DNA from 3 places in the Delftia sp. WSY_22 genome. Region 1 is predicted to be linked to each of the others. Evidence: predicted binding sites of a transcription regulator. Region 1 holds the regulator's gene; each other region holds the start of a gene.

Region 1 (3,273 bases):
CGCCCATGTCTGGCTCGTGGTGGCCGGCCCGGCCGCCGTCGTGGTGGCCGGCGTGGTCACGGCCGTCATTGCGATCAATGGCGCCGATCCCGTGATCGATCCTGACTATTACCGAAATGGCATCACCATCAACGAGCGTGCCGATGGCGTGCGCGAAGTGCCCAAGAGCCTGGCGCCCGCGGTCACCGGCCGCAACCACGCGGCCACGCCCGCGCAGGACCATCCCACGGACCGCTGAACGCAGGAAAATGCCGTGCACAAGGCCGCAGTCGCGGCCTTTTTTGCATGGTGGATGGCATCTCCAGCATGCGCGAGGGCCAAGGGTTTCCTACAGGCAGTGCAGGGTGCGCAGGGCTTGGCACGGTGCGCGGGCGGCGCGCACAATGAAAGCCACCCCTCGACAGCTCAAGGAGATCGCTGATGTTGGCCCAACGCTGGATGTGGATTGCCTGGCCGGCCTTTCTGGCCGCCGCCGTGATGGAGATGCTGGTATTCGCCTTCGTGGACCCGCTGGAGCTGCACTGGCTCGGCGACCTGGGCTGGTCGCGGCAGGGAATCTACACCCTGGCCTTCTTCGCCTTCTGGGGCGTGACCATGCTGTCCAGCCTCATGACCACCATGCTGGGACGCTCCACGCACGATCTCAACGACGGCGTGGTCTCCGAGCCGGACCCAAATCTGGCCATGCAGGGCCTGGGGCGCGATTGAACCTGCGTGCACTGCAATGGCAATGAACAAGGCCCGCGATCGCGGGCCTTGTTCATTGCCGGGGGGCGGGGCCTTGCGGCCTCACTGGCACTGCTGGCTGTTGACGATGCGCTTGAGCGCGTCCGTGTCCAGGATGCGCAGATGGCGCTGGCGCACCTCGATGATGTTTTCCTCGGCAAACTTCGAGAAGGTGCGGCTCACCGTCTCCAGCTTCAGGCCCAGGTAGCTGCCGATTTCCTCGCGCGTCATGCGCAGCACCAGTTCCGACTTGGAAAAGCCCCGGGCGTGCAGGCGCTGCACCAGGTTGAGCACGAAGGCGGCCAGGCGCTCCTCGGCACGCATGCTGCCCAGCAGCAGCATCACGCCATGCTCGCGCACGATCTCGCGGCTCATGACCTTGTGCACATGGTTTTGCAGGGCCGTGACCTCGCGCGACAGGTCCTCCAGCTTGTCGAAGGGCATGACGCAGACCTCGGCGTCTTCCAGCGCGACCGCATCGCAGGTGTGGTGGTCGTTGACGATGCCATCCAGGCCGATGATCTCGCCGGCCATCTGAAAGCCCGTGACCTGGTCGCGCCCGTCCTCGGTGGCCACGCAGGTCTTGAAGAAGCCCGTGCGGATGGCGTACAGCGAGGTGAAGGACTCACCGTTGCGAAACAGCAGGCCGCCGCGCTTGACCTTGCGGCGCGTGGCCACGATGTCGTCGATGCGCTGCATCTGCTCGGCATCCAGGCCCATGGGCATGCACAGCTCGCGCAGGTTGCAATTGGAACAGGATGCTTTGATGGTCTGAAGGTTCATGGAGTAAACATCAGCGGCGCAGCAGTGCGCCGGCGGTGACCTCGTGGATGGCGATGAGTTGGATCAAATTGTCGCAGCACTGCCGCGAACAACTCTTGATATGAGTCAAGGACGCGGCCAATGGGCTGCGGCACAGTGGACGACATTAGAGGAAAAAACCCATGACCGCTGTCACCCCAGAGCTGCTGCGTCGCTTCGACGTACCGGGGCCCCGATACACCTCGTTCCCCACGGCCGATCGTTTCGTGGAGGCTTTCGGTGCTGAAGACTATATCCTGGCACTTGAGCACCGCAAATCGAGTACCGCAGCGCGGGCCATGCCTTTGTCGCTGTATGTGCATGTGCCGTTCTGCGAGTCGCTGTGCTACTACTGCGCCTGCAACAAGATCGTGACGCGCCACCACGATCGCGCTGCCGTCTACCTGGACTACCTGGCGCGCGAGATGGCCTTGCACACGGCCCATTGCGGCAAGGGCCAGGCCGTCAGCCAGTTGCACCTGGGCGGCGGCACGCCCACCTTCTTCTCGGACGATGAGCTGCGCACGCTGATGGCCCTGCTGCGCGAGCATTTCAAGCTGGAGCCGGGCGGCGAATACTCCATCGAGGTCGATCCGCGCACCGTCAGCGTCGAACGCCTGGCCGTGCTCAAGGAGCTGGGCTTCAACCGCCTGAGCTTCGGCGTGCAGGACTTCGACGAACAGGTGCAGATCGCCGTGCACCGCGTGCAGCCGGCCGAGCAGGTGTTCGCGCTGGTAGCGGCCGCACGGCAGCTGGGCTTTGCCTCCATCAACGTGGACCTGATCTACGGCCTGCCCAAGCAGACGCCCGAGTCCTTCGAGCGCACGCTGGCCCAGGTCAATGCGCTGCGGCCCGACCGCATCGCGCTCTATGCCTATGCCCACCTGCCCGAGCGCTTCAAGCCGCAGCGGCGCATCGCGGCCGAGGACCTGCCCCAGGGCGCCGACAAGCTGGCCATGCTCTCGCGCTCCATCGCGGCCTTCATGGAGGGCGGCTATGTCTACGTGGGCATGGACCACTTCGCCTTGCCCGAGGACGCGCTGGCCGTGGCCAAGCGCCAGGGCCGGCTGCATCGCAACTTCCAGGGCTACAGCACCCAGCCCGACTGCGACCTGATTGCGCTGGGCGTGTCGGCCATCGGCAAGGTGGGGGCCAGCTACAGCCAGAACGCCAAGACGCTGGAGGAGTACTACGACGCCATCGACGCCGGCCACCTGCCCGTGGTGCGCGGCCTGGCACTGTCGCGCGATGATCTGGTGCGGCGCGCCGTCATCATGGCCATCATGTGCCAGGGCGCCGTGCTGTTCGAGCCCATGGAGCAGGCCTGGCTGCTGGGCTTTCGCGAGTACTTCGCCCCCGAGCTGGCGGCGCTTCAGGACCTGCAGGCCAAGGGGCTGGTGCAGATCAGCGACGAGGGATTCCAGGTCACGCCCATGGGCTGGTACTTCGTGCGTGGCGTGGCCATGCTGTTTGACCGATATCTGCAGGCCGACAAGAACCGGGCGCGGTTTTCGAGGATCATCTAGGCCCCATGCTGTTGTCGCTGCTCTGGACCGCTTTGATCATGGGGCTCGTCGGCGGGCCCCATTGCCTTGCCATGTGCGCCGCGCCCTGCGGCGTGGTCACGGGCGGGGCGGGGCAGGGCACGGTACAGGGTGGGGAGCAGGTGGTCGCCGTCCATGGACTGCAAAGCCGGCTGTGGCTGCGCACGGCGCTGTTCCATGGCGGGCGGCTGGCCGGCTATGC
Region 2 (3,273 bases), on a different contig from region 1:
TAGCCGAACAGGCGCTTGCGGCTGAAGGTCGAGACGATCTCGGAGAAGATGCCGAAGCACGGCAGGATCAGGATGTAGACCTCGGGGTGGCCCCAGATCCAGATCAGGTTCACGTACAGCATGGGGTTGCCGCCCAGGTCGTTCGTGAAGAAGTTCGTGCCGACGTAGCGGTCCAGCGACATCAGCACCAGGGCTGCTGTCAGGATGGGGAACGAGGCCACGATCAGCGCGTTGGTGCACAGGGCAGTCCAGGTGAAGACGGGCATCTTCATCAGGTTCATGCCGGGTGCGCGCATCTTGATGATGGTCACGATCAGGTTGATGCCCGACAGCGTGGTGCCGACACCGGCCACCTGCAACCCCCAGATGTAGTAGTCAAGCCCCACCCCCGGGTTCTGCGCCCCCAGGTTGGACAGGGCCAGCCAGCCGGAGGTGGAGAACTCGCCCAGGAACAGCGAGATCATCACCAGCACGGCGCCGCCCGTGGTCATCCAGAAGCTGAAGTTGTTCAGGAACGGGAAGGACACGTCGCGGGCGCCGATCTGCAGCGGCACCAGGTAGTTCATCAGGCCGGTCACGAAGGGCATGGCCACGAAGAAGATCATGATCACGCCGTGGGCCGTGAAGATCTGGTCGTAGTGGTGCGGAGGCAGGTAGCCCAGGTTGTCGCCGAAGGCCATGGCCTGCTGCAGGCGCATCATCAGCGCATCTGCGAAGCCGCGCAGCAGCATGACCAGACCCAGGATCATGTACATGATGCCGATCTTCTTGTGGTCGATGCTGCACAGCCAGTCGCGCCACAGCGGGCCCCACAGGCGGAACTTGGTGAGAAGGCCCAGCACGCCGAGGCCGCCGAGCACCACGGCGATGAAGGTCACCAGCACGATGGGCTCATGCGCCATCGGGATGGAGTCCCAGGTGATGCGTCCCAGCAGCCAGTGGGCCTGTGCCGGGGAGGTATGTTCAGACATATCGAGTCTCTTAGGTCGTTTTGGAACGGGCGGCGGGCTGGCCGTCGTCCGCTTCCGCTATCTGCTTATTGCTGTGCGCTGGCGGCCGAGCCGTCGCGCTGGTCCAGGAAGGCCACGACGCGGTCGGCGTTTTGCACCGTGCACACATCCTGGGGCAGGTTCATGCCCACGGCCTTGAGATAGGCTTCACCGCCTGCGGCATCGATGGCCATCATGTGGTGCATGCACATCTTGCCTTCCTCGACGCAGCGGTTGAGCACCTTGTCGTACAGGCCTTCGTCCACGGTGGCGAAGCGCTCGACCGGGTTGCGCTCGCTGGGCTTGACCAGATTCAGGTAGGTGTCGCGGTTCAGGGCCTTGCCTTCGGACTTGGCCTTGGCAACCCACTGCTCGAATTCCTCGTCGCTGAGGCCGTGGAACTTGAACGTCATGCCCGAGAAGCCGGCGCCGCTGTAGTGCGATGCCAGGCCGTGGAACACACCGGTCTTGTTGATCACTGCGTTCAGCTCGGTCTGCATGCCGGGCATGGCATAGATCATGCCGGCCAGGTCAGGCACGTAGAAGGCGTTCATCGTCGAGGTGGCGGTCAGCTTGAAGTGGATGGGACGATCCACGGGAGCGGCCAGCTCGTTGACGGTGGCGATGCCCTTTTCAGGGATGAAGAACAGCCACTTCCAGTCCATGGCCACGACCTGCACTTCCAGCGGCTTGACATCGGTGCTCAAGGGCTTGGAGGCCGAGACGCGGTCCAGCGGGCGGTAGGGGTCGAGCTTGTGGGTGCTGATCCAGGTGATGGCGCCCAGCGCGATGATGATCATCAGCGGCACGGACCAGATCACCAGCTCCAGCGTGGTGGAGTGGTGCCATTCGGGGTCGTAGTGGGCCTCGGTGTTCGACTGGCGGTATTTCCAGGCGAACAGCAGCGTGAGGATGATCACCGGGATGATGATGATCAGCATCAGCAAGGTGGCCGTGACCACCAGGTTGCCTTGCTGCGCGGCGATATCGCCGGCCGGGTTGAGCACGACGGCTTTGCTGCAGCCAGTGAGACTGGCTGTCAAAGCGGCCGCGGTGAGCCACGCAGGCCCACGGAGTTCCTTGATTTTTAGCATGCTAGGGGCGCAACAAGAGCGCGTTTACATAGAAACGCGGATTACAAGATCCGGGCAAATGTATTACGAAGTATAAATTTGTCCATTGGACATTTTGTCCAACGTCAAGGAGAAGCCGGGAACTTTCTGCTACCTGGCGGGGCAGGCAGCGGGGTCCCGGCGATCCGGAGGCCGCATTTTTCGGCCGCGCGCAGCAGGAAAAACACCAAGTCCGGTCGAGGTGAAACCGCCTTGCGCCAGATCAAGCGAGGGCGTAGAACGGAGCTGTCAGTGAGACGAGACAAGGAGCATCCATCTATGAGCGGCCTCGACACAACTGCAAGCTTCCCCAACGGAAGCTACGAAAGCAAGGAATCTCTGTCCCGCGCCGACACCCACGAAGATGTCACGCCCAACGAGATCGCCGTCGGCGTGATCCTGGGGCGATCCTCGGAGTACTTCGACTTCTTCGTGTTCGGCATCGCCTGCGTGCTGGTCTTCCCGGCACTGCTGTTCCCCTATCTTTCCAAGCTTGACGGCACGTTGATGTCGTTCGGCATCTTCGCGCTGGCCTTCGTGGCGCGGCCGTTGGGCACGGCGCTGTCCATGGCCGTGCAGCGGCGCTGGGGCCGGGCGACCAAGCTGACGCTGGCGCTCTTCCTGCTGGGCGTGTGTACGGTGGGCATGGCCTTCCTGCCCAGCTACCAGCAGGCGGGCGTGAACGCCATCATCGTGCTGGCGCTGCTGCGCATCGGCCAGGGCATTGCACTGGGCGGCTCCTGGGACGGACTGCCGTCGCTGCTGGCCATGTCGGCGCCCCAGAACCGGCGGGGCTGGTATTCGATGATCGGGCAGTTGGGTGCGCCGCTGGGCTTTGTGCTGGCGGCAGGCCTGTTTGCCTTCATCTATGCGCATGTGGATGCCGACGAGTTCCTCAGCTGGGGCTGGCGCTATCCCTTCTGCGTGGCCTTTGCCATCAACGTGGTGGCACTGTTTGCCCGGTTGCGCCTGGTGGTGGGCCAGTCCTACACCGAGCTGCTGGCGCAGCGTGAGCTGGAGCCCATGGGCGTGGTGCCGCTGATGCGCGACGAGGGCCGCAACGTGGTCATCGGCGCCTTTGCAGCCCTTGCCAGCTTTGCGCTCTTCCACCTGGTGACCATCTTCCCGCTGTCCTGGATCTCGCTGTATTCGGACCAGTCGGTGAACCATGT
Region 3 (3,273 bases), on a different contig from region 1:
AGGCGGCAAGCTGGACATGCAGATCAAGGTCGAGAAGGGCCGCGGCTATGTGCCCGGCAATGTGCGCCGCTATGGCGACGAGTCCACGAAGTCGATCGGCCGTATCGTGCTGGACGCTTCGTTCTCGCCCGTCAAGCGCGTGAGCTACGCCGTCGAATCGGCCCGCGTTGAACAACGCACCGACCTCGACAAGCTGGTGGTGGAGATCGAAACCAATGGTGCGATCACTGCCGAGGACGCCGTGCGCGCCTCCGCCAAGATCCTGGTGGAACAGCTCGCCGTGTTCGCTCAGCTGGACGGCGGCGATATCGCCAGCGTCTTCGATGCTCCGGCCGGTGGCCGTGGTGCCGCAACCGCCTTTGATCCCATCTTGCTGCGTCCCGTGGACGAGCTGGAACTCACCGTGCGTTCGGCCAACTGCCTCAAGGCAGAGAACATCTACTACATCGGCGACCTGATCCAGCGTACCGAAAACGAGCTGCTCAAGACCCCCAACCTGGGTCGCAAGTCGCTCAACGAGATCAAGGAAGTCCTGGCTTCCCGCGGTCTGACGCTGGGCATGAAGCTGGAGAACTGGCCGCCTGCTGGCCTGGAAAAGCGCTAAGCACTATAATTGCGGGCTCTCCTTTTTGGAGAGCCTCAGTGCCTCGGGCAGTACCTGATACGGCTGCCCGAATTAATCAACAACTTGCGCAAATTCGGTTGAGGCAAGCTGCAGATCCGGTAACGGGTCCAGGCTTGCATCCTTGTTTGCGCAAGCCCTAATTACATATTTTAGGAATAAAGCACCATGCGTCACGGTCACGGCCTCCGCAAACTCAATCGCACCTCTTCGCACCGCCTGGCGATGCTGAAGAACATGATGAATTCGCTCATCGAGCACGAAGCCATCAAGACCACCGTTCCCAAGGCCAAGGAACTGCGCCGCGTGATCGAGCCCATGATCACCCTGGCCAAGGTCGACACCGTTGCCAACCGCCGCCTGGCATTCGACCGCCTGCGCGACCGCGACAGCGTGACCAAGCTCTTCAACGAGCTGGGCCCCCGCTTCGCAAAGCGTCCTGGTGGCTACACCCGTATCCTGAAGATGGGCTTCCGCGTGGGCGACAACGCCCCCATGGCCTTCGTGGAACTGGTCGAGCGCGCTGAAGAAGGCGCCGCCGAAGCCAAGGCAGCTGAATAATCTGCTATAATTTTGGAATACCGCGCGATGGAGCAGTCTGGTAGCTCGTTGGGCTCATAACCCAAAGGTCGGAGGTTCAAATCCTTCTCGCGCAACCAAATTGAAAAGGGCTACGACAGTTGTCGTAGCCCTTTTTTCATGCCCTCGCGCCAGGCAAAGGCCAGGCAAAGGCCAGGCAGACAGCCCGGCATCAGCCGCCCAGCTGGTTGCCGATGCGCTGGCCCAGCCGCAGGCGCACGCGGTGGGCGATTTCCTGGGCGGCATCGGGGCTGAGCACCTCGCTGATGTGCAGCAGCTCGGTGTAGTGCATGTACAAGAGGCCGCGCAGGGTCTTGAAAGCGGCCTCGTGGTCGCCGCCGCAGACGCTGGCGTCATCGGCCAGCACGCGCTCCACCACGCCGGCCTGCAGCAGCGGGATCTTGCAGATGACGGCGTGGCGGGCGATCTCCAGGTCGATCTCCTGGAGCCGGCATTCCCATTCCTCGGGCAAGAATCGGTTGGCTGGCATGTCGGCTTTTCTCCTTTTTTCACTGCATGGGTACACCGGGGCGAAAGGCACCCGGTCTGGGGATGCTGTCATGTGAGCGGGGCTCGGTGGCCTGGGTCGCCAGGTTTACTGGCCCGGCCTTGATGCCTGTCAAACTTCGGTGGCGCAGGCGCCCGCTGGAAGCCGGGCTCATGCTGCACTGCATCATGATGTCAGTCATGCGGCGCGGCCGCCAGTGCCCGTGCAGGCTGGTGGGCTTTTGCTCCCGGCAGGCCATGCTCTCTCGGCGCCGCTCCGGCAACGCAAAGGATCCACATGCTCGAGAAGATTGCCTCGCTGTTCCGCTACTTCAAGTCGGCCGTGCCGTTCCGGCTGGTGCCGGCGCTGATCGCCACCGCCGTGCTGTTCGGGCTGCTGCTGGTGCCCGTGCCCGAGGGGCTGACGCCCAAGGCCTGGCAGCTGGTGGCCATTTTCCTGACCACCATCGTGGCCATCATCCTCAAGGTCATGCCCATTGGCGTGATGGCCTTGATGGCCATCGTGATCGTCTCGCTGTCCCAGGTCACGTCTGGCTCGTCCAAGGGCGCAGTCACCGATGCGCTGAGCAGCTTTTCCAGCCCGCTGATCTGGCTGATCGTGGTGGCCATCCTGATCTCGCGCGGCCTCAAGAAGACGGGGCTGGGCAACCGCATCGGACTGATGTTCATCGCGCTGATGGGCAAGCGGACCATCGGCATCGGCTACGGCCTGGCGATCTGCGAGCTGGTGCTGGCACCGTTCACGCCCAGCAACACGGCGCGCGGCGGCGGTATCGTGCACCCCATCATGAAGTCCATCGCCAATGCCTTCGAGTCGGACCCGGCCAAGGGTACGCAGGGCAAGGTGGGCACCTATCTGGCCCTGGTCAACTACCACGCCAATCCCATCACGTCGGCCATGTTCCTGACCGCCACGGCGCCCAATCCGCTGGTGGTGGACTTCGTGGCCAAGGCCACGGGCCAGGCCCTGCACCTGAGCTGGACCACCTGGGCGCTGTACATGCTGCTGCCGGGCCTGCTGTGTCTGCTGCTGATGCCGCTGGTGATCTACCTGCTGTCGCCTCCCGAACTCAAGGCCACGCCCAATGCCGTGGAGTACGCGCGCAGCGAGATGGCCCGCATGGGGCCGCTGTCGGGCAAGGAGCGCGTGATGCTGGGCACCTTCGGCCTGATGCTGCTGCTGTGGGCCAACGTGCCGCAGATGCTGTTCGGGCCTGCCTTCACGCTGGACCCGACGGTGGTCGCCTTCCTGGGCCTGTTCGTGCTGATCATCACGGGCACCATCGACTGGGATGACGTGCTGTCCGAGAAAAGCGCCTGGGACACGCTGGTGTGGTTCGGCGCCCTGGTCATGCTGGCCGAGCAGCTCAACAAGCTGGGCGTGGTGTCCTGGTTCGCGGTGGGCATGAAGAACGCCATCGTCGCCAGCGGTCTGGACTGGCTGCCGGTGGCGGCCATCCTGGTGGGCGTGTTCGTGTTCTCGCACTACCTGTTCGCCAGCACCACGGCCCACATCAGCGCCATGATGCTGGCCTTCCTGACCGTGGGCGCGCAGCTGATTCCGG

The links. Region 1 encodes FNR, which switches genes on or off when oxygen is low (the NO sensors DNR and NnrR bind a similar motif). Its sites were predicted from a motif close to TTGATNNNNATCAA; they were not measured.
Region 2: the regulator FNR is predicted to act here: its motif matches at 2,178-2,191, upstream of cyoA (ubiquinol oxidase subunit II).
Region 3: the regulator FNR is predicted to act here: its motif matches at 1,811-1,824, upstream of ACF8NF_RS06315 (DASS family sodium-coupled anion symporter).

Annotation. Positions count from the first base shown of each region.
Region 1 is NZ_JBICKN010000059.1:489,321-492,593, reverse strand. Features, by position in the region: gene ACF8NF_RS27995 (FixH family protein) at 1-238, shown strand, start outside; gene ACF8NF_RS27990 (hypothetical protein) at 421-708, shown strand; gene fnr (fumarate/nitrate reduction transcriptional regulator Fnr) at 790-1,509, opposite strand; gene hemN (oxygen-independent coproporphyrinogen III oxidase) at 1,671-3,053, shown strand; gene ACF8NF_RS27975 (sulfite exporter TauE/SafE family protein) at 3,059-3,273, shown strand, end outside.
Region 2 is NZ_JBICKN010000018.1:164,268-167,540, reverse strand. Features, by position in the region: gene cyoB (cytochrome o ubiquinol oxidase subunit I) at 1-971, opposite strand, end outside; gene cyoA (ubiquinol oxidase subunit II) at 1,037-2,083, opposite strand; gene ACF8NF_RS10605 (MFS transporter) at 2,381-3,273, shown strand, end outside.
Region 3 is NZ_JBICKN010000007.1:261,492-264,764, forward strand. Features, by position in the region: gene ACF8NF_RS06295 (DNA-directed RNA polymerase subunit alpha) at 1-604, shown strand, start outside; gene rplQ (50S ribosomal protein L17) at 791-1,183, shown strand; tRNA gene ACF8NF_RS06305 (tRNA-Met) at 1,205-1,281, shown strand; gene ACF8NF_RS06310 (hypothetical protein) at 1,374-1,691, opposite strand; gene ACF8NF_RS06315 (DASS family sodium-coupled anion symporter) at 1,986-3,273, shown strand, end outside.